DNA from 4 places in the Actimicrobium sp. CCI2.3 genome. Region 2 is predicted to be linked to each of the others. Evidence: predicted binding sites of a transcription regulator. Region 2 holds the regulator's gene; each other region holds the start of a gene.
The links. The regulator FNR, encoded in region 2, switches genes on or off when oxygen is low (the NO sensors DNR and NnrR bind a similar motif). The targets are predictions, from matches to a motif close to TTGATNNNNATCAA.
Positions count from the first base shown of each region.

Region 1: QN370_RS18420 (PHA/PHB synthase family protein) is a predicted target of FNR. The motif match lies at 2,833-2,846, and genes of this name have one in related genera.
Region 3: QN370_RS00750 (CsgE family curli-type amyloid fiber assembly protein) is a predicted target of FNR. The motif match lies at 2,201-2,214, and genes of this name have one in related genera.
Region 4: QN370_RS07485 (OmpW/AlkL family protein) is a predicted target of FNR. The motif match lies at 2,579-2,592, and genes of this name have one in related genera.

Region 1 covers NZ_JASJWR010000040.1:27,198-32,701, forward strand. The annotation lists gene QN370_RS18415 (L-lactate permease) at 1-899, shown strand, start outside; gene QN370_RS18420 (PHA/PHB synthase family protein) at 962-2,704, opposite strand; gene QN370_RS18425 (universal stress protein) at 3,022-3,861, shown strand; gene QN370_RS18430 (pyridoxamine 5'-phosphate oxidase family protein) at 4,000-4,455, opposite strand; gene QN370_RS18435 (chemotaxis response regulator protein-glutamate methylesterase) at 4,575-5,504, opposite strand, start outside.
Region 2 covers NZ_JASJWR010000007.1:122,072-127,575, reverse strand. The annotation lists gene ccoO (cytochrome-c oxidase, cbb3-type subunit II) at 1-23, shown strand, start outside; gene QN370_RS06235 (cbb3-type cytochrome oxidase subunit 3) at 25-216, shown strand; gene ccoP (cytochrome-c oxidase, cbb3-type subunit III) at 209-1,138, shown strand; gene ccoG (cytochrome c oxidase accessory protein CcoG) at 1,208-2,671, shown strand; gene QN370_RS06220 (FixH family protein) at 2,684-3,211, shown strand; gene QN370_RS06215 (hypothetical protein) at 3,224-3,466, shown strand; gene fnr (fumarate/nitrate reduction transcriptional regulator Fnr) at 3,488-4,252, opposite strand; gene QN370_RS06205 (YeeE/YedE family protein) at 4,360-4,770, opposite strand; gene QN370_RS06200 (YeeE/YedE family protein) at 4,784-5,215, opposite strand; gene QN370_RS06195 (metalloregulator ArsR/SmtB family transcription factor) at 5,212-5,504, opposite strand, start outside.
Region 3 covers NZ_JASJWR010000001.1:176,051-181,554, forward strand. The annotation lists gene QN370_RS00730 (secretin N-terminal domain-containing protein) at 1-636, shown strand, start outside; gene QN370_RS00735 (prepilin-type N-terminal cleavage/methylation domain-containing protein) at 633-1,121, shown strand; gene QN370_RS00740 (type II secretion system protein) at 1,127-1,510, shown strand; gene QN370_RS00745 (type II secretion system protein) at 1,497-2,138, shown strand; gene QN370_RS00750 (CsgE family curli-type amyloid fiber assembly protein) at 2,259-2,747, shown strand; gene QN370_RS00755 (curli assembly protein CsgF) at 2,811-3,239, shown strand; gene QN370_RS00760 (CsgG/HfaB family protein) at 3,236-4,477, shown strand; gene QN370_RS00765 (hypothetical protein) at 4,474-5,076, shown strand; gene phoB (phosphate regulon transcriptional regulator PhoB) at 5,346-5,504, shown strand, end outside.
Region 4 covers NZ_JASJWR010000010.1:12,091-17,594, forward strand. The annotation lists gene QN370_RS07470 (Lrp/AsnC family transcriptional regulator) at 1-194, shown strand, start outside; gene QN370_RS07475 (hypothetical protein) at 208-546, shown strand; gene QN370_RS07480 (Fic family protein) at 543-1,715, opposite strand; gene QN370_RS07485 (OmpW/AlkL family protein) at 1,896-2,513, opposite strand; gene QN370_RS07490 (heme-binding protein) at 3,029-3,613, shown strand; gene QN370_RS07495 (VOC family protein) at 3,685-4,080, shown strand; gene QN370_RS07500 (gluconate 2-dehydrogenase subunit 3 family protein) at 4,135-4,659, shown strand; gene QN370_RS07505 (GMC family oxidoreductase) at 4,706-5,504, shown strand, end outside.

The DNA of each region.
Region 1 (5,504 bases), on a different contig from region 2:
TGGGTTCACTCACGCTGTTCCTGAAAGTCTGGCAACCGAAGAAGATCTGGACCTCGACCAAGCTGGGCAAGCGCAACGATACATCCGCTCAGGACGTGCCTCCACCGGAGCCATTCATTCCGACCGGCAATGGCACCATCAGCACCGCAAAGGCCTGGATGCCGTGGGCAATCCTGTCCGTGTTCGTGTTCGTCTGGGGTACGCCGGTATTCAAGAAAATGGTGGATGCGCTGTGGTCGTTCAAGCTGGCGGTGCCGGGACTCGACAAGATGATCATGAAGATGCCGCCGGTCGCGAAAGAGCCCTTCCTCGAAGCAGCCGTGTTTAACTTCAATGTGTTGTCAATGGCCGGCACCGGCATCCTGCTGTCGGCACTGGTGGCCGGACTGCTGATGGGTTATTCGATCCCGCGTATCCTGCGCGAGTACTGGGAAACCATCAAGACGGTCAAGTATTCGCTGCTGACCATCTGCGCCATGTTCGGTGTCGGGTACCTGACCAAATATTCCGGGCTCGATGCAACGCTTGGCCTGGCCTTTGCCCACACCGGCGTGTTCTACCCATTGTTCGGCACCCTGCTCGGCTGGCTCGGCGTCGCGCTGACCGGTTCGGACACGGCGGCCAATGTGCTGTTCGGCAGCTTGCAAAAAACCACGGCCGAGCAACTTGGTCTGCCTCCGGTTCTGATGGCTGCAGCCAATAGCGCCGGCGGTGTGATGGGCAAGATGATCGACGCCCAATCCATCGTCGTCGCCTCGACCGCGACCAAATGGTATGGCCATGAAGGCGACATCCTGCGCTACGTGTTCTTTCACTCGATTGCACTGGCCTTGCTGGTCGGCGGTCTGATCACGCTGCAGGCGTACGTCTGGCCATTTACCAGCATGGTCGTGCGCTAGGAGCCAGTCGGAGAAAAGCAGGACGACCAGCGCCCCGACATCCGTCGACAAACTGCACAAACTCACCGTTGCAGTACGTATTGTCCGGGCGCAGGACCGAGCGAAGTTGGACAACTGGCGGGCGCTGCAATGCGCCCGCTCGACTGTTGCGCCAGCCAGTCGGACCATGCCGGCCACCACGATCCCTCCTGCGGTGGGGTCACACGCAGCCATTCGTCGGGACCCACGTAGTGCATGTCAGGATGGCGCTGCGCAATCCGGTAATGCCGCCCGGGATGTCCGGGCTCGCTGACGATACCGCCGTTATGTCCACCGCTGGCAAGGATGAAACAGATGTCGGTATCGGCCAGCAACCCAATCTTGAAGACCGAGCGCCAAGGTGCGACATGGTCTTTTTCGGTCGCCACCGCGCATACCGGAACCCGGATATCGGACAACGACACCACCGCACCCTGAACCCGATAACGTCCTGCAAACAAGTCGTTGCCAAGGAAAAAACTGCGCAGGTACTCGCTATGCATCCGGAACGGCATACGCGTGGTATCGGCATTCCATGCCATCAAGTCATTCATCGATGCGCGCTGTCCCATCAGGTAATTGTCGACCAGTGCGGACCAGACAAGATCATTTGAACGCAGCAGCCGAAACGCCCCGGCCATCTGGCGATTGTCGAGCGTACCCTGCAGCCACATCAGATCATCAAGAAAATCGAGCTGACTCTCATCGATGAACAGTTGCAATTCGCCCGCTTCGGTGAAGTCGGTTTGCGCCGCCAGCAGCGTGACACCGTTGAGCAGGGTCGGGTCGTGCCGTGCCAGCCAGGCAGCGGCCGTCGCCAGCAAGGTCCCGCCGAGACAATAGCCAGTCGCATTGATCGCCGCGCCCGGGACGATTGCGCGCACTGCCTGCAGTGCATCGATAACTCCATGTTGCAAGTAGTCGTCCATCCCCAGATCACGATCTTCCGCGACCGGGTTACGCCACGAAATCATGAAGACGACATGACCGCGCTCAATGAGAAACCGCACCAGCGAATTGTGACCCGACAGGTCGAGGATGTAGTACTTCATGATCCACGCCGGCACGATGAGCAGTGGTTCGGCAAACACGGTCTCGGTGACGGGCGTGTAACGGATCAGTTCAATGAGCTCGTTGCGATAGACCACCTCGCCAGGTGTCGCCGCCACCTCGTGGCCCGGACGAAAGTGCTCGGCCTCCGGAGGCTGTTGCCCGGCCAGACTATGTTGCCAGTCCTCCAGCAGAAGTTGCTGGCCGCGCAGCAGGTTGGCACCGGATTCGCGCAAGGTGGCGTCGAGCACCACCGGATTGGCCAGCGGATGATTGGACGGTGACACCACATCAAGACACTGTCGCGCGACAAAGGCCACCACCTGTTCGTGGTGGGCCGACATCCCGCCGATACCGTTTGTCGCATGATGCCACCACTGCTGCTGCAGCAAAAAACCTTGCGACAGCCAGTTGAATGGCCAACGTTGCCAGGCAGGATCATCGAAACGATGGTCCTGCGGTAACGGCTCGATACAGCGTCGGGGAGCCTGGCCTTGTGCCAGCGCGAGCGTATAACTGGTCAGTCGAGACTGCTGCCGCAATACCTGTCCGATTAACTGCCATTGCTTGCCCGGTGAAGTCGACAGATGCAGCCACCAGTCGATCCCGGCCAGACCCAGCGCCGCCGGCGAAATACCCGAGGTAAGCCGACCAACCAGACCGTGCAGCAGACGGTCGAGACTGGTCGGCGACACACTCCAGTGGTCGTCATATTGCCGCCGTGGCGCTAAAGGCATCGTTTTTCTTCCGAGAATAAATGGGTAAAAAGGCACATGAGTGGAGAACCACATGAGCGGAGAACCACATCGAAGCGGCCTATCGTACGATGCCGCAGCGCGAGCCGGACTGCAGCAACGACCAACGGTTGATGTGGATCAAGTAACAATCAATCAAGCCAGAGATGGCTAAGACGCATATCGACTTGCCAGGCTGGCCGCACTACACTCAGACGTTACGATCGCTGTTGTTGTTGCATCCACACCGCACAACGGTTGTCAGCCCGAAGAAAATCCTTCTCTGCAAGGCCAGGTCATCCGTTACCAGGAGCTGCTTCATGTCTTACAAGACCATACTCATCCATCTCGACGAATCACCCAACATCGATGCCCGCATCAATCTGGCCGCGCAACTGGCCCTTACCCACGAAGCCCATCTGATCGGACTCGCCACTACCGGTATTTCACGCTACTTCTACGAATCGATGGCTACCGCCGCAAGCGAGGCAGGCATCGGCCCGTACATGGACACCCTGCGCGAGCGGGCAAGCGCGCGACTCCAGCACTTTGAAGACAAGGTACGACAGCTCGGCGTCAGCTCCTATGAAAAGCATCTGGCCGACGACGAAGCCGAAGGCTGCCTGGCCTTGCGCGCACGCTATTGCGACCTCGTCATCCTTGGCCAATACGATCCTGAAGGCAGCATTCCGTCGGTCTATGCCGACCTCCCCGAATACGTCACCCTCAACGGTGGCTGTCCGGTCCTGATCATTCCGTATGTCGGTTCCTATCCGCTGAAGCCCGAGCACATTCTGATTGCCTGGGATGGTGGTCAGGAAGCGGCGAAGGCAGTTCGCAACGCACTGCCCTTCCTGCAGGCGGCCAAATCGGTCGAGGTCGCCGTCTTCAATGCACAGCAAGATCCGGCCAACCACGGCGAGGAGCCCGGTGCCGATATCGCCCTGTATCTGGCACGACATCACGTGAAGGCCAACGTGCGTCAGGAGCAGGTCGAGATTCCGGTCGGCGAAGCCTTGCTGTCACTGGCCGCCGATCTCCATGCCGACCTGCTGGTAATGGGCTGCTACGGACATTCGCGGTTCCGTGAAGTCTTGCTCGGGGGAGTCAGCCGGACCATCCTTGATTCCATCACGCTGCCTGTTCTGATGTCCCATTAGTAGTGCCTCGGGTGGCGCGCGTCGGCACAAAAAACCGTGCCCACGCCACTACCGGGCATCGCCTCAAGTGAGGCAACCATTCTGTCAAACGATTACGAGATCACGGGCTCATGGCGGCTCACGGCGGCTCACGGCAGATCAAAGCGTAACAAGCTCGGTATGACCGAAACCCTGCCGATAATCGAGCATCGACACAATCACTGGCCGAATCTCCAGCAGGATAACGTCCGAACTTTCAAACGGATACTCACCGGTCCACTTTGCCACCTGCGGATAGCGTCGCGCCATGCGTTCGCTTGCATGACGTATCGCGTCGGGCTCTTCCAGAATCCGCGCGTACGCAGCAATCGACAGACCCTGGATATCATCCCAGTCCACGTAACTGGCATTGATCGTCAACGACACCTTGTTGCAGTAGCGAATATTGCTGGCTTTCTGGCTATGGATGCCAATGCCGACATACAGAACCAGGTCGTCGTTGGCATAACTGACTGTCGTGGCCTGTGGAAAGCCATCCGGCCGCATCGTGGCCAGCGTCATGTCCTTGCCGATGTCGATGATGTGACGAATGAATTTATGTTGACGGGTATCCATTAATGACTCCGGAGCAAAATAGGGTTCCAGTGTCTGACTGGCTTGCGTCAGCAACATTGATCCCGGTCAGCACCCCGGTAAATTGACGGTGGTGAACGCGAAACCATCCGGAAGCAGACTCAGCCGCGCTGATAAAACCGCACCATCTCCGCAGCGATCCGGTCCAGCGGCATCTCGACATCGACGGCACCCAATTTGACTGCCTCGCGCGGCATGCCATAGACCACGCAACTGGCTTCATCCTGTCCGACCGTCGGTGCGCCGGCGTCATGCATGTCACGCAAGCCACGTGCACCGTCGTCGCCCATGCCGGTCATGATGATCCCAAGTGCGTTACGACCAGCCACCTGTGCAACCGACTTGAACAGTACATCGACCGATGGCTTGTGGCGGTTGACCGGCGGCCCGTCGAGCACTTCTACCTGATAGTAAGCGCCGCTACGAGTTAGTCGCATATGCAGACCACCGGGTGCGATCAGCGCACGGCCCGGCATGACCCGGTCGCCGTGGCGTGCTTCGCGCACTTCAATTGCACACAAGGTATTAAGACGGTTAGCGAACAGCGCAGTGAATTTTTCCGGCATGTGCTGCACGACGACGATGCCTGCCGAAACCCGCGGCAAGGCGGTCAGTATCACTTCCAGCGCCTGTGTGCCGCCGGTCGAGGTGCCGATTGCGATGACCTTGTCGGTCGTCTGCGCCAGTGCACCGGGAGGCAGTGGCTTGTCGTTGCGGGCCGTGTTCGCACTGGCTTGCGGTGCGGTGATCGACTCGCGGGCGAAGCGCTTTGGTTTCGATAGCGCAGCCTGCTTGACACTGCGGATCAGCTCGACAGCCGATTCCGACAAAAAATCCTTGAGCCCCAGCTTGGGCTTGGTCACATAACTGACTGCCCCCGCCGCCAGTGCCTGCATTGTCGTCTCGGCCCCTTTTTCCGTCAGCGTCGAACAGATCACCACCGGCGTAGGCCGCTCGCTCATGATTTTTTTCAGGAAGGTAATGCCATCCATGCGCGGCATCTCGACATCGAGAATGAGTACATCGGGCCA
Region 2 (5,504 bases):
CATTGATCAAGACAAGGAACTGAGATGGCCATCGCCTTTATTTTTAACGACCTCAGCAGTGTCATGACCGTGGTCAGCCTGACCACCTTCATTGGCATTCTCTGGTGGACCTTTGTGCTCAATCGCAGCGCTGATTTCGACGAGGCGGCACACCTGCCGTTTGCCGATGATGCCGACGGCGGTCCACCCTCTTCGACGGAGAACAAGCATGGCTGACTTTACCAGCGGTTTCTGGAACATCTTCATTACCGTGCTGACCCTGCTGGGCGTGTTCGGCTGCGGCTTGTTGCTGTGGACGCAGTCGCGCCAACAGGTGGTTATCAAGCCCGGTTCCGATGGTCAGGTCGACACTACTGGCCATATCTGGGATGAAAACCTGACCGAGCTGAACACGCCGATGCCACGCTGGTGGATGTGGCTGTTTTATATCACGATCGTCTTCGGGCTGGTCTACCTGTACCTGTATCCGGGGTTGGGTTCCTATCCCGGCAAACTCGGCTGGACCTCGGCCGGCCAGTACACCGAAGAGCTGAAAAAAGCCGATGCCGAATATGGTCCGCTGTTTGACGGTTACCTGAAGCAGGACCTGAAAGTGGTCGCGGCCGATCCGCAAGCCCATGCCATTGGCGAGCGCTTGTTTCTGACGTATTGCTCGCAATGTCATGGCTCGGATGCGCATGGCAGCAAGGGTTTTCCGAACCTGACCGACAAGGACTGGCTGTATGGCGGTGACCCCGAAACCATCAAGACCACGCTGCTGCATGGTCGCAACGGCATCATGCCGCCGATGGGTGCGGCACTCGGCTCGGACAAGGATGTCGAGAACGTGGCGCAGTACGTGCTCAGTCTGTCGGGTGCTACATCGGACCCGATCAAGCGCGAGCTGGGGAAGTCGAAGTTCGCGGTCTGTGCGGCCTGTCATGGTGCCGATGCGAAAGGCAATCAGGCGCTCGGCTCGCCGAACCTGACCGACAAGATCTGGCTCTACGGCGGCAGCGCCGACACCATCATGGAAACGATCCGCAAGGGCCGCAACAACGTGATGCCGGCATTCCAGGATTTCCTCGGCGAGGCCAAGGTGCATGTGCTGGCCGCGTATGTCTGGAGTTTGTCGAATGATCCGGCGGCGCAGAAGTAGCGAGCAGCTGCCGGGCAAGCCGGCCAAGCCGGACAAGTCACCTTTTTTTTCAGGACAAAGCAGTCACTTATGAGCACCCCCGAAGTCTCGGTCATCAAGATGTATGCAGCACGCGAAGAAATTTATCCGCGTGAAATAAAAGGTCGTTATGCGAGCCTGCGCTGGCTCTGCGTGTGGCTCACGCAAGGGGTGTTTTACGGTTTGCCGTGGTTGCAATGGAACGACCGGCAGGCCCTGCTGTTCGATCTGGGCGCGCGCAAGTTCTATATCTTCGGCATCGTGCTGTGGCCGCAGGACTTTATTTATCTGGCGGTGCTGCTGATCATCTGTGCCTACGGCCTGTTTCTGGTGACCGCCGTGGCGGGTCGGGTCTGGTGCGGCTTTGCCTGTCCGCAAACGGTCTACACCGAAATCTTCATGTGGATCGAGCGCCAGATCGAAGGGACACGCAGCGCCCGCATGCGACTCGACAAGCAACCGTGGGGTATCGACAAACTGTGGCGCAAATCGGCCAAGCACTTCGCCTGGGGCGCGGTCGCCCTCTGGACCGGGCTGACTTTTGTCGGGTACTTCACGCCGATCCGTTCGCTGATTGTCGCTGTTGCCAGCCTAGGCCTCGGGCCATGGGAATGGTTCTGGATCCTGTTTTATGCGCTGGCCACCTACGGCAATGCCGGCTGGATGCGCGAGCAGGTCTGCAAGTACATGTGTCCGTATGCCCGCTTCCAGAGTGCGATGTTCGACAAGGACACGCTGATCGTGACGTATGACGCCGAGCGTGGCGAACCGCGTGGTCCGCGCAGCAAGAAAACCGCTGCACCAGCCGCCCTCGTAAAAGCGCAGGGCGACTGCATTGACTGTTCGATGTGCGTGCAAGTCTGCCCGACCGGCATCGATATCCGCGATGGTTTGCAATACGAATGTATCGGTTGCGCGGCCTGTATTGATGCCTGCAATTCGGTGATGGCGAAAATCGATTTGCCGGCTGGCCTGATCCGCTATTCGACCGACCACGCGATCACGAAAAAGTGGTCATTCAAGCAGATGCAGGCACGGGTGTTGCGACCGCGCGTGCTGATTTACAGCGCGATTCTGGCGCTGATCATTACGGCGTTCTTTGTGTCGCTGTTCACGCGCACGCCGCTGAAAATGGACGTGATCCGCGACCGTGGCAGCATGGGGCGCGAAGTCGAGGACGGCATGATCGAAAACGTCTACCGGTTGCAGATCATGAATACCGACGAAGCCAGCCATCACTTCAAGATTTCGGTGGCCGGCATTGACAGCATAGCGCTGGCCTCGCCGGATCAACTCGACCTCGAAGGTACCGGTTCGCGTGCGGTGCCGGTGCGGGTCCGGGTCGCCGCAGGCGAGGGCGAAGCGGGCTCGAACAAGATTCGATTCACTCTTGTCGCGACCGACCATGACAGTCAGCAGGTCACCGAAAAAGCGGTCTTTTTCGTGCCGCGCGGTGCCGGTCGTCCCGACCATGACAGCCACGATAGCCACAGCAAGCACGACGACCATCATTAAATGGAGAACACCATGCATGCCTCAACACTCATTCACAAGCCCGCTCCCTGGTACAAGCATCGCTGGCCGTGGCTGCTCATGCTCGGTCCGTTTCTGGTGATTGTGGCTGGTTCGGTGACGATCTGGCTGGCTGTCACGCATCAGGATGCGCTGGTTGTCGATGACTATTACCGGCAGGGCAAGGCCATCAATCAGGACTTGCGACGCGATCGCGTAGCGACCTCGCTGGGGCTGTCGTTTAGCGGACGGATGGATGCGGTCAGCGATACGCTCAGCGGCACCGTGGTCGCCGGTGACGCACCGGTGCGCGGAAAAATCCGCATTCACCTGGCGCATCCGACCTTGCCCGAAAAGGATGTCCAGCTAGTCACGCCGCTCGACGCCACCGGTCATTTCCGGGTGGCGTTGCCGCTGCTGGACCGCGCCGTCTGGCAAATCCTGATCGAGGACGAACAGCGTGACTGGCGTCTCAATGGCGAGTGGCGCTGGCCCGAACAAACAACGCTGACGCTGGCCGCCGATGTGCCCGCGCCTGAATAGAAAGGCGACACCATGCTGCGACGGTTGATGATGATTCTCTGGCCTTCGTTCCTGGTCGCGATTGCCGCGACCGGACTGTTTTTTTCGCTGTTCGATCCGGCCGAGTTGTGGCTGCGTACCGGTGGTGACACCGGCTTGCCCGACATCGCCTGCTATACGATCGGCTTTCTTGCAAGCTGGTTGTTCTGTGCGCTGTCGAGCATGCTGACGGTTTACCTGGCACGCGGTCCGACTGATCGGACTACGCCGATGTGACGATGGCCTTGGACTTGCAGGTTACATCGGCGTGCAATTTTCCGTTCCGGCCGCCAGCGCCCGCAGCATGGTGACATTGGTCAGGCGGACTTCGCGTTTGTCGACTTCCATCCAGCCCTGTTTCTTGAAGCGTGACAGCAAACGGCTGATGCTCTCGATGGTCAGGCCGAGATAGTTGCCGATATCTTCGCGCGACATGCGCAACTGGAAGCTGGTCGGCGAGTAACCGCGCGCCGCATAGCGTGACGACAGGTTGACCAGGAATGCAGCGAAGCGCTGCTCGGCGCGCATGTTCCCGAGTAACAGCATGACGTTTTGTTCGCGCATGATTTCCTGGCTCATGATGCGGTGGAAGTGATGCAGCAGGCGCGGGATTTCACCGAACAGTTCTTCGAGCCGGCTGAACGGAATTTCGCAGACCTCGCTGTCTTCGAGCGCGACCGCATCACAATGATGGCGCTCGGTACTGATTGCATCCATGCCTAATAATTCACCAGCCATCTGGAATCCGGTGATATGGGTGTCCCCGCTGGGATTGATCTGGAAGGTTTTGAAGTGACCGAATCGGATCGCGTACAGATTGCGAAACGGGTCGTCCATCCGGTACAGGATTTCATCGCGCTGGAGGCGACGGCGGCGTCCGATGATTTCGTCGAGCCGGTTGATATCGCCTTCGTCAAGACCCATTGGCAGGCACAACTGGTGCAGGCTGCAACCCGCGCAACTGGCCTTGAGGGCGTGGATGGTTTGCGCAGGCGTGGTGGGGAAGGTCAGTGGTTGGGTCATGAGTTTGTCTGTTTCACAAAATTGCCGGTAGAGGGGAAGTATGACAGGCCAGGGTGACAATAAGCCACTTTCCGGGTCAATTGCACTTACTTCGGCCATGTTTGAAATCAACGCTTGTCGATCATCGCAAACAAGGCCATCCCGGCCAGCATGGCCGCCACAAACAACACTGCCTGAAAGCCGCCACTGGCCAGCGATGCCAGCGCCGGGCCGGGGCAATATCCGGCCAATCCCCAACCGACGCCAAACGTGATGCCACCCAATACCAGCCGGCGATCAAGTTGGCGTGCGGTCGGGATGTGCATCGCGTCGCCGAGGAACGCTTTGGTGCGACGTGCGCTGAAGCGGAAGGTGATCAATCCGACCGCGACCGCGCCGCCCATGACCAGTCCGAGCGACGGGTCCCAGTTGCCGGCGAGGTCGAGAAAGCCGATCACTTTCGTCGGGTCGGTCATGCCTGACAAGATCAGGCCGAGGCCAAACACCAGACCACACAGCAATGCCGATAGCAGTTTCATCATCGTCCGCTCCTCAGGCCAGCACGTGGCGAACCACATAGACACAGGCGAAACCGGCCAGCATGAAGGCCGCCGTTGCCACCATCGAACGCGGCGACAGCCGCGACAGTCCGCAAACACCATGACCGCTGGTGCATCCCGAGCCGTAGCGGGTACCGAGTCCGACCAGCAGGCCCGCGACGATCAGCGTGGCGGTCCCGGCTTCGATGCGCACTACCGGCAAGGCCGCGAACAGTCCCCACGCCAGCGGTGCGACGACCAGCCCCAGCACGAATGCCACGCGCCATCCGGCATCGCCGCGCACCGGTCGCATCAGGCCACCGAGGATGCCGCTGATACCGGCAATGCGACCATTCAAAAACAGCAGCAACGCGGCGGCGATGCCAATCAGCACACCGCCGGCCAGCGAGGACCAGGGGGTGAAATGCAACCAGTCGATGGTCATCGGGAGACTCCTTTTTCAGGTGGACAAAATTGTTCGTAAAGAACGTGCATGACGGCCAGCGCCTGGGAGCTGGCGATACGGTAAAAAATTTGTTTGCCTTCACGCCGTGTGCTCACCAGTGCTTCGGCACGCAGGATGGTCAGCTGCTGCGACAGCGTCGGCTGGCGGATCCCGGTCAGGGTTTCGAGATCGCCAACGCAGTATTCGCCTTGGCCGATCTGGCACAGCAATAGCAAGCGGGTCGGATTAGAGAGTGCTTTAAGCAATACCGCCGCTTGGGTGGCGGCGG
Region 3 (5,504 bases), on a different contig from region 2:
CGCATCCGTGTGCGCAACAAGGAAAAAGCCAGGATCGTCATCGGCGACAAGGTGCCGGTTATCTCCACCACGATTTCACCGGGAGCGGGCGGCTTCGCTTCCGAGTCCGTCAGCTATATCGATGTGGGTCTGACCCTCAATGCCGAGCCGACCATCTACCTTAACAATGAAGTGGCGATCCGGGTCTCGCTGGAAGTCAGTAATCTGGTCAGCCAGATACAAACCAAGTCAGGTACCACCGCTTACCAGATCGGCACGCGTCAGGCCAGTACCTTGCTGCAGTTGAAGGATGGAGAGAATCAGGTGCTGGCCGGATTGATCAACAACGAGGACCGCAGCGTTGGTGTCAAGGTGCCGGGCCTGGGTGATATCCCGATTCTGGGTCGTCTGTTTGGCAGCACGCAGGACAATGCGCAGAAGACGGAAATTGTGCTGTCGATCACGCCGCATCTGATACGCAATATTCAACGTCCGGAAGCAAGCGACTCCGAGTTTTCAGCCGGCACCGATGGCAGCTTTCGTCGTGCACCGGTCAGTGCCGGGTCGGTAGCCACCGCGACGGTGACTGTCATGACCCCGCTCAATGGCGAGGCAAAAGCAGTGACGCCTGCCGCACCGGAAAGCGCCGGACAATGAAACGCGGGGTGGGTCACTTCAGCCGCGGTTTCACGCTCATCGAACTGATGGTGACGCTGACCGTGCTGGGACTGCTCGGTACGCTGGCGGCACCGGTCGTGCAAGTAGTCGTGCAGCGCCGACAGGAGCAGCAATTGCGCCAAGCCTTGCATGAAGTGCGGCAGGCAATCGACACGTATAAGCATGCTTATGACGAGGGACGGATTGCCAAAGCAGTACCGGGAAATGGCTATCCTGCCACGCTGGAAGTGCTGGTCGAAGGGGTGCCGGATCAGCGCAATCCGAAGCGCGCCAAACTATATTTCTTGCGCCGGATACCACGTGATCCGTTCAATGGCGACAGCACGTTACCGGCCGCCAAAACCTGGGTGTTACGCAGTTATGCCAGCGACGCCGCCGATCCGCGTGAGGGTGACGATGTATATGACATCGCATCGCGCTCCCAGCGCATCGGCCTGAACGATGCACCGTACCGGTCATGGTGAACGTCATGCGTACTCATCGGTTGCAGCAGCGTGGCTTCACGTTGATCGAGTTGCTGGTCGTACTGGGCATTATTTCGCTGATGCTGACGCTGGCCGTGCCGCGTTTTTTTCCGAGCATCGACAAGACACGGGAAGTCATTTTGGCAGACAACTTGCGCACGACGCGCGCGACCATCGATCAGTACTACGGCGACACCGGGCGCTACCCGGATACCCTCGATGAGCTCGTGGAGAAAAAATATTTGCGTGCTGTGCCGATCGATCCGCTGGCCGAATCCGATGGCTGGATCATCGTCGCCCCGGACGATACAACCAAGGGCAAGATGTACAGCATTCGCAGCAGCGCACCCGGTCTCGATCGCAATGGCAAACCTTATGCGGAATGGTAGATCGCGCGCGGCCGGTTTCGCGTATGTCGGCTTGATGGTTCTGATCGCTCTGCTCGGATTAGTGGCGGCGGTTGGCATCCGGACGGGTGCCGCATTGCAGCGCACGCAGCTCGAACAAGCGTTGCTTAACACCGGCGCGCAGTTTAGTGATGCCCTCAAGAGTTACGCTGATGCGACGCTACCGGGACAGCCGGAGCAACCTGAATCGTTACAGGAATTATTGCTTGACCCGCGCTTTCCGGTGGTGCGCCGTCATTTGCGAAAAATCCCGGTCGATCCGTTGACAGGCGGCACCGCGTGGGGCATCAGTTTTCTGTCCGGCAAGTCAGGAGTGGTCGGTGTCTACAGCCTGTCCGACGCCAGGCCCGTCAAGCTGGCCAACTTCGATGAACGCTTTCAGGCGTTCGAGGACAAGAAGATTTTTCGTGACTGGTTGTTCGGTCCCGATCAGGCCAGCATTGCGCCTGTCGAAGCGCCGGACCCCTTGCTCAAGCGCGTCATCACACGCACGCTGACCAATCCGATGAGTCTGGTTGGTACGCCCGCCGAACCGGTCGCGCGATCATTGCCGCCGGAAATTATCAATGGTGATGGCCGTCGTCTTGTCAGTCCGCAGGACTTGCAATAAACACTATCAAATGGACATTTTGTCATGGCGATGTCAGGTTGCATAGATAACATTTAGCAACTTTGTCACTGATCAATTAAGACCAGTCATATAGGTAGAAATTGCCGAAGGAAAACGACAATGCCGTTAAAGTTTTTATTGAGATTGCCTTCTTTTCTGTCCGGTTTATCGATGGTGATGACGCTATTGGTGGTGACGTTGCCAGTGTGTGCACAAGAGGCCACCGATGTCGATTCAGTCAACGCAATGACGGGCCTGCAGGCACCTGAAGCGGTGACGGCAGATGGTGTCGGTGGTTTGGTAGTCAACGCTACGACGACCGGTCTCGGGCAAGAGTTTTTCCGCAACTTCAATGAATTCTGGCGTGAGAAATCGGAAGGTGAAAAATTTACCCTGACGATCGCCGAGCGTGCTTCGCGGCGCACAGGCAATCAGATCACGGTGCTTTTCGGCCAAAAGGTAATGTATTCCGGATTTTTACCTTACAAGCTCAACCTGATCAGGGCCTTCACCGAGCAGGCGGTCGAAACGGTGTACGGCAATCTGATTTCGCTGGATATGTTTGCCAATTCGGCGGCCGATTCTGATCTGGCACCGGATGAACTGTAAGTGCTTGACGGGTACGGGAGCAGGTATTTCCCGTGACCACTATAAAACCCAATGTTGATAACAATGATCTCCTTAAAAAAATTGCTCCGCTTCTCGCTGGTCGTTCCTGTTGCGCTCTTGTCTTGTGCTGGCGCGGGTGCAACCGAATTGGTTTATACGCCAGTCAATCCGTCATTTGGCGGTAATCCGAACAATGCACCCGGTTTGCTGGCTGCGGCGCAAGCTCAAAATGGTTTCAAGGCTCCAACGAACTCGCCTCTGCAAAATTTCAACAATACTCTGCAGAGCGCGATCTTGAATCGATTGTCTACCGATGCGGTCAATACGCTATTTGGACGAAGTAATCCACTGACTCCCGGAACTTATGACACGGCCAGTTACACGATCAATATTGCCGATACGGGGGGCGGTAACCTGACCATCCAGACTACCGATAAAAGTAGTGGTGCCACGGCGATTTTCACCGTTAGTTCGGGAGCGCTGGCGCAATGATGAGTTCTGGTCTGATATCTCGCGCCCGTCGTTGCTGCCTGCCGCTGCTGTTGGTGACGCTGCTGGTGGCCGGTTGTTCCGTGATTCCGCCGTCGAATGTGAGATCCAACGCGCGCCTGACGCCGTCGTCAAACATCACGCGCGACCTGATGCAACTGCCGCCGCCAAAAACCAAGATTGCGGTCGCCGTGTATGGTTTTAGGGACCAGACCGGCCAGTTCAAACCCTCGCCGGACAGTTCTTATTCCACGTCCGTGACGCAGGGAGCGGCATCAATGCTGGTCAAGGCCTTGAAGGATTCAGGCTGGTATGTGCCGGTCGAACGGGAAGGTTTGCAGAACTTGCTGACAGAGCGCAAGATCGTGCGCGCCATCGAATCGCCTGCCGACAAAGGCAAGGCATTGATCAATTTGCCGAACCTGATGCCGGCCAGCATGATCATCGAGGGTGGTGTCATCGCCTATGAATCGAATGTACGCACCGGTGGCAAGGGAGCCAGTTATCTCGGCATCGGCACCAGTACGCAGTATCACGTCGATCAGGTAACAGTGATCTTGCGCGCCATCGACATCCGCGACGGCCAGGTACTCGATGCGGTATCAGTCACCAAGACAATCTATTCCTACCAGTTCTCGGCCAGTCTGTACAAGTTCACGTCGTACCAGCGTTTGCTGCAAGGCGAAACTGGTTATACGACCAACGAACCGGCACAACTGGCGGTGCGCGAAGCAATCGAATCCGCAGTGATTCACATGACCGTACAGGGCGTGCGCGACCGCTTTTTTGAGCTCAGGGATGAAGAAGATTTGTACTCTCCGGTCGTCCAGGCCTATCTGGCCGAAAGCCTGAGCAACGTCAGCGAGGACGCCAATGCCGACGAGCCGGTCATACAACGCCGTTCACTGATGGCTGATGATCTGGTCGCTCCCGTGCAACCGCTGCTGCCGGTATCACCCGCCAAAGCGGCGGCAAAAACGCGGGCGCCGGCAGCGCAGCGCGCGCCGGTCAGTAATGTGTCTGCCGCACCAGCATCGGCACCCGCACCGCTTCCGCCAGCGCAAGGCGTTCAGCCAAAATCGGCAACGGCAACGGCAACGGCGACGACACAGGGCGCGCCGGTCACAAAAATTGACAACATCGAAGCACCTGCACGTGAAACGGTGGCACCGGCATCGACGTCACCGGCCGGGCCTGCAGGCTTGGCCGAAAGTATTTTTCTTCAATATTGGCGACGTTGATCGCCCTCGACATGGCATTGGAAAACACGATGAGCCTTAATCGCATTGCTACTTCTTCCGTTCTTTTTGCCGCGCTGCTGGCAGGTGCTGTGGCGCCTTCCGCAGCGGGAGACTTGTCGAGCATCTCGGACTTCGGTAATGCTTCGACGCACGGCAACGAAGCAACCATCACGCAGATTGGAAACAGTAATCTGGCAACCATCGATCAGGTGATGGATATTTTCGGCGGTGCCGGTAACGTTGCCGTAATCGATCAGTCTGGCGCCAACGGCAATAGTGCGGCAGTGATGCAGCTGGGCACCTTGAACCGTGCAACCATCAATCAGGCTAATTCAGATTACAACATCGCCAGCGTCACACAAACCGGCAGTAACAACACGACGGACTTGACTCAATTGGGCGGCCGTAACAGCTTCTCCTCGTCACAGGATGGCAGTGGTAACACGATAACTTTCGTTCAAAACGGCGGAAACACGGCAACCGTGAGTGAAGTTGGCAACAATAATTCGGTCAACTGGTCCCAGCCCGCCCAGCCCGCGGGTAGCGGTTTTAAAATTGGATTAGCTCTGACCGGCAACATGTCAGTGGGGGTCCGATAGCCGCGTCGCCTTTTTAAACCCGTTATTCCCCTCCTGAATTGCCAGAAGACTCTTGACTGACTGACCACGCTAGCCAGCGCGATGCTCGACACGCTGTGCGGATGGGTCGCGCGTGATCTTCTACGTCGTTATTTGTAAATGGTTCCATAAGTACTTAACAAGCAACAAGAAGTCTGTGTCCTTGGTGTTGGTGAAAACAGCCGCGCTGTGTGCGCATCCAGTGCCAGGTTCCGTGAAGCCTGGCGAAGTCAACTTTATGAAATCTAATCATGAGCGCAGTTATTTTGGTCGTTGAAGATGAGCCATCCATCCAGGAGCTCATCGCTGTCACATTGAGTTGCGCGGGCTACAAGGTCATGCGTGCCGGCGATGCTGAGTCGGCACGCATGCAGATGGTCGACATCCAGCCTGATATGGTGGTGTGCGAC
Region 4 (5,504 bases), on a different contig from region 2:
CCCTGTGCGCGGTGAGCGGATCGATGGATTACATGGTGACGCTGCGTTGTCGTTCGAACGCCGAACTGGACCTGCTGCTCGACCGCATCGGTACCGCCGACGGCGTGCGCCAGACGGCCACGTCAATCATCCTGACCCACCGTATCGACCGCAGTCCGATCCCGGACCAGCCCGCCCTCTCCACTTCGCAATAAACAAGGAACGTTCATGGAATTCGTCGCCGAATCAAAAAAAAACCACGTCTGGCGTAAAACCGTCTGGCACACCAACCCGGACGAACATCCGCTCTCGGCAGCCCACTCGGTCGAGGTGTACTGCTGCGAAGAAGTCAATGGTTACGCGGTCTGGTACGTGCGCAAGCTCAAGCGCAACGATGGCCGTGGCTTGCCCACCGTCGAGAACGGGGATTACCTGCTGCGCTATTTTTCGCGCACGCGGCGCGATGAAGCGATCGAATGGGCAGTACTCGTTGCCAACAATCCTGCCGGCGTGGATGCGACGATCGTCGGGCTCGATGAACTGGTGCCGGGTGCGCAAAAAGTCTAGTCAGCCCTGGTCGAGGCTTCCGGATACAGCTCCGGCAGCAGGAATTGCAGCGCATCGAGTGGCAGGCCAAAGCGCACCGGGCCGAGTGGCGTGTCACTGACCAGCAAGCCGGTGGCCAGCATATGCGACAAAAGTGACCGCGCGGTCCGTTCACCCAGACCGGTCAGCTGGGTAAATTCGCGCCGCGACACCGGTCCGGCGGAAAAGACGTGATGCAGCGGCAGGATGGCTTCGGCACGCATTGCCTTATCGGTCCCGACACGAAAAGTGACGAGCGCATCGATGCGCGTTTTCATGCTGTCCAGCGCCAGCATCCGGTGCATGAAATCGACCTGATCCAGACAGATATCCAGAAAAAAATCGACCCATTCCAGCAATCCGGCGGTACTCAGGTTGCCCCTGCCATCGAGGTCACCACGACGCGGCAGGTCGGCATTGTGCAGTCGCGCATAGTAGCGCGGGACTGATCGTGCCAGCCCCCTGCTTGGTGACCATAGTCCATCCGACAGTAACCACAGTGCGCAATGGCTTTGCAATCGAACCGCACGGCCATTGCAATCCCGAAACGGATGCACCCATGCGGCCCGGTGATGCAGACACGCGATCGCAATCAGTTGCCTCTCCAGCGTCATCGGCTTGTTGTAGACCTTATCCATGCGCGACAGGAAAGCCGGCAGCGCGGCGGCTGACGGCGGCACATGATGGCCGACTTCGACACTGACCGCACGCAGTTCACCGGGGGCGATGACATGTCCATCCTGCGTGGTGCGATCCTCTGCTGCAAGACGCTCGTACAAGGCGCGGTGAGACGCCATCAACAATGCGCTCGACATGGGCGACGTGCCCGCACGGACCAGTGCTTCCAGTTCGCGCTCGGCATCGATATGCGCCACCGCGATCCTTTGCAAGCGGGCAACTTCCGGCAGGCCGGAAAAATTCTTGCGCAATGCTTGCTCGATATGACGCGGATGCGTGCCTTGTCCTTCAATGCGGTTGCTGTAGTAAGAGCACATCGAGCGAACCAGTTCGCGCAAGACGGCGCGTACCGACGGATGTGCCATCGCACCAAGCCGGCCCGCAGAAAGCGCTAGCCGGTTTGCCTTTTCGGACACACCGACCGGTATGACGGACGGAATCAACGGCTCGAACTGATGCGGTGAATCGTACATAATTTGCCGACTTTCCTCGATAAAAAAAACAAACCAAGATATTGATACATATGAGTATATGTGTTTTCAAATCAGATAATTTCAAATTTATTTGCCGACTTTTTTGCCGACTTGCCAGCCCGTTCTCCGGACGTAAAAAAACCGGCCACACAGGCCGGTTGTCATCGCGCACGAACCGGATCAGAAGCGGTAACCGATACCAACACCGACCATCAGCGGATCGACCTGCAGCGCACTGACCTTGGAACCGCTAATCATCAGGTCACTGCGAATCTGGACTTTCTTGATGTCCAGATTGAGCGACCAGTTCTTGTCGAGCTTGTAGTCGACACCGGCCTGCAACGCAAAACCGACGCTGCTGTTTTCGAGACTACCCGCGCCACCGAGCAGATTGACGTTAGAGATACGGGTGTAATTGACACCGGCACCCACATACGGACTGAACTGTTTTTCCGGCATGAAATGGTATTGCAACAGCAAGGTCGGCGGCAGGTGTTTGAAGGTGCCGACGTTATTGCCATCGAGATAGACCGTATGTTTTTGCGGGTAAGTCAGGATCAGTTCGGCGGCCACATTCGGCGTGAAGAAATAAGAGATATCGACTTCGGGAATGGTTTTTCTGGAGACAGACAACCGGTCGGAAGCGCCGGCACCGCCGACCGGATCGGAATTATCAGCAGGGGCCAGATTGATGACCCGCGCCCGCACTTGCCACGGGCTTTGCTGCTGGGCCATCGCCTGGGTGGAGAAAAGTCCGAGGGCGCTGACGGCAAGGACGACTGCTGCTGATGTTTTCATGATCTCTGCTTTCACTGGTGGTTGATTACTCGCGGCAAGTGTAGTTTCGGTAGTGGGGTAAAAAAATGATGCAGATCAAAAACGGGGGAATGCTGTGTGCGACGGTCGATAGTAGTCCATTCGGTGCAATGCCCTGCGGTTATTGCACCCTACGATACTGGCTCCGGCTTTTGGGAACCCGAAGGGCAGCAGTCTCGCGGTCGCCTTTTTCTTGGTTACTTCTTTTTGGCGAAGCAAAAAGAAGGGACCGCATGCCGGTCCGGCTGCCGGGCCGCTCCCGGCTAGGTCATGACGAAGTAAAGACAGAATCAGCTACCCCAGTCAGTGCATTCGGTGCAATGCCCTGCGGTTATTGCACCCTACGATACTGAGCGAGGCGGTATCCAGCAACCAGCCGCAGATGCGCTTATGCTCATCACACGTTATCCAATCCACTCAACCGGAAACCCCACTTTATGATCCGTCTACTCACCCGCCTGCTTGTGCTCGGCGTCTTATTTTCAGGAGGAAATGCCATGGCAACCGAAGAACCGGCGCACACCGTATCAATCAAGGAAGAATCGTTCGAGGTCCGCGACTACCCGGCATTGATCGCCGCCGAAGTCACCGTCAGTGGCAGCCGCAGCGAGGCCGTCAGCAGCGGATTCAAGCTGCTGGCTGGTTATATTTTTGGCGGCAACACGCGCCAGCAACGCATCGCCATGACGGCACCCGTCTTGCAGGAAAACAGTAGCAGCAGCAGCGTCGCGATCCCGATGACCGCACCCGTGACCCAGACGGCGCAGGGCAATCAATGGACCATCCGTTTCATGATGCCAGCGGCCTACACACTCGACAGCTTGCCGGTACCGGACAACCCGCAGGTGCGCTTGCGTGTCATGCCTGCCACGCGCGTGGCGGTGGTCCGCTTCTCCGGTCTGGCCGGCGAGGACAGCATCGTGGAGAAAACCGCCGAGCTTGATGCCTTCGTGACGCGCCGCCAACTCTTGGCAACCGGCCCGGCGACCCTGGCCCGCTACGACCCGCCATGGACGCCCTGGTTCATGCGGCGCAATGAACTGATGCTGCCGCTTGCACTGCCGGAAAATCTGCGCAAGTAGTATTGCGCTGCTACCCCGCCTTCCCTGCGAAGGACAATAATGACTTTCGCCCTCTCACACAGGAACCTGTCATGCCAAAAATCATCCACACCATGATTCGCGTCCTCGACCCGGCTCGCTCGATGCAGTTCTATGGCGACGGCTTTGGTTTCGCCGTCACGCACCGACTCGACTACCCGGATTTTTCACTGATCTATCTGCGTAATCCCGAGAGCGAATTTGAACTCGAACTGACCCACAACCGCGACCGCACCGAACCCTACACGCATGGCGACGGCTACGGCCATATCGGCATCGTCACCGACGACCTGCAGGCGATGCACGACAAGCTGTCCGCGATGGGCTGCGCACCGGCGGCGATCAAGGAATTCAAACAGGATGACGCCTTGCTCGCGCGCTTTTTCTTCGTGCTCGATCCGGATGGCTACAAGATCGAAGTGCTGGAGAAATGGGGGCACTACCGCTAGGGCAAAAAAATTCGACCGACCTCTTCTGGATAACAACGATAAATGGAGACAACCATGGACTACCCAGAACAACCGAAACGCCGCCGTTTCCTGCAAATTGCCTCAGCGGGCACCGTGGCCGGCGCGGCGACCGGCATCCCTGCGCTATTTGTGTCAAACCAGGCTGCTGCCGAGGCATTGCTCGGCGCTGATGTGTTTGCGACACTGACAAAAATGGCGCGCGATATTTTCCCGCATGACCGCTTCGATGACGCACTGTATGCGAAGGCCGTCGCCATCTACGGTGATCAGGTCAAGACCGATACGGCACTGCGCACGCTGCTGGTCGACGGCGTCGCCGCGGCCAACAAGGCCAGCACGCGTCCGTATGCCGACATCCCCGAGGAATCCGCACGTGTGGCTATCCTGACCACGATGGCCGGCACCCCGTTCTTCCTGAAACTGCGCGGCGACCTCGTGGTCAGCCTGTACAACCAGCCTGCGGTCTGGGGCAAGCTCGGCTATCAGGGACCATCCGCCGAACTGGGCGGGTACATCAAGCGCGGCTTCAATGACCAGACCTGGATGGAGAACCTGTAACGCAGTAAAGCACCAGCACGGACCTATAAAAAACAAGGAGACAGACGTGGCTGCAAAATTTGCTTTGAATGAAGAAGTCGTCGTGATCGTCGGTTCAGGTGCCGGAGGCGGTACGCTAGGCAATGAACTGGCGCAAAAAGGCATCAACGTGGTCGTGCTCGAAGCCGGCAAACGGCATGAAATTTACGACTTTGAAAACGATGAATGGCCGATGTTCGACAAGATTTCGTGGCTCGACAAACGCACGACTTCGGGCACCTGGCGCATCGCTAAAGATTTCCCGAACTTGCCAACCTGGATCGTCAAGGCGGTGGGCGGCTCGACCGTCCACTGGGCCGGTGCCTCGCTACGTTTCCAGGAACACGAGTTCAAGACCCGCACCCACTACGGCGCGCTGCCCGGCGCCAACTTGCTCGACTGGCCGATCACGCTGGCCGAACTGGAACCGTTTTATGCCAAAGCCGAAGACAAGATGGGCGTGGGCGGTACCAACGGCATTCCTCGTCTGCCGGGCAATAACAATTACAAAGTACTGGCTGCCGGTGCCAAGAAAATGGGCTACAAGGACTACCACAGCGGCAACATGGCCATCAACTCGCAACCGCGTGACGGACGCGGGTCATGCCAGCAGATCGGTTTCTGTTTTCAGGGCTGCAAATCCGGCGCGAAATGGTCGACGCTCTACACCGAAATCCCCAAGGGCGAACAGACCGGCCACCTCGAAATCCGCGCCGATGCGCAAGTACTGAAGATCGAACACAACGCCGCCGGCCTGGTCACTGGCGTGCTCTACAGCGATGCCAAGGGCAACCGCAGTTTTCAGAAAGCGCGGGTAGTCTGCGTGG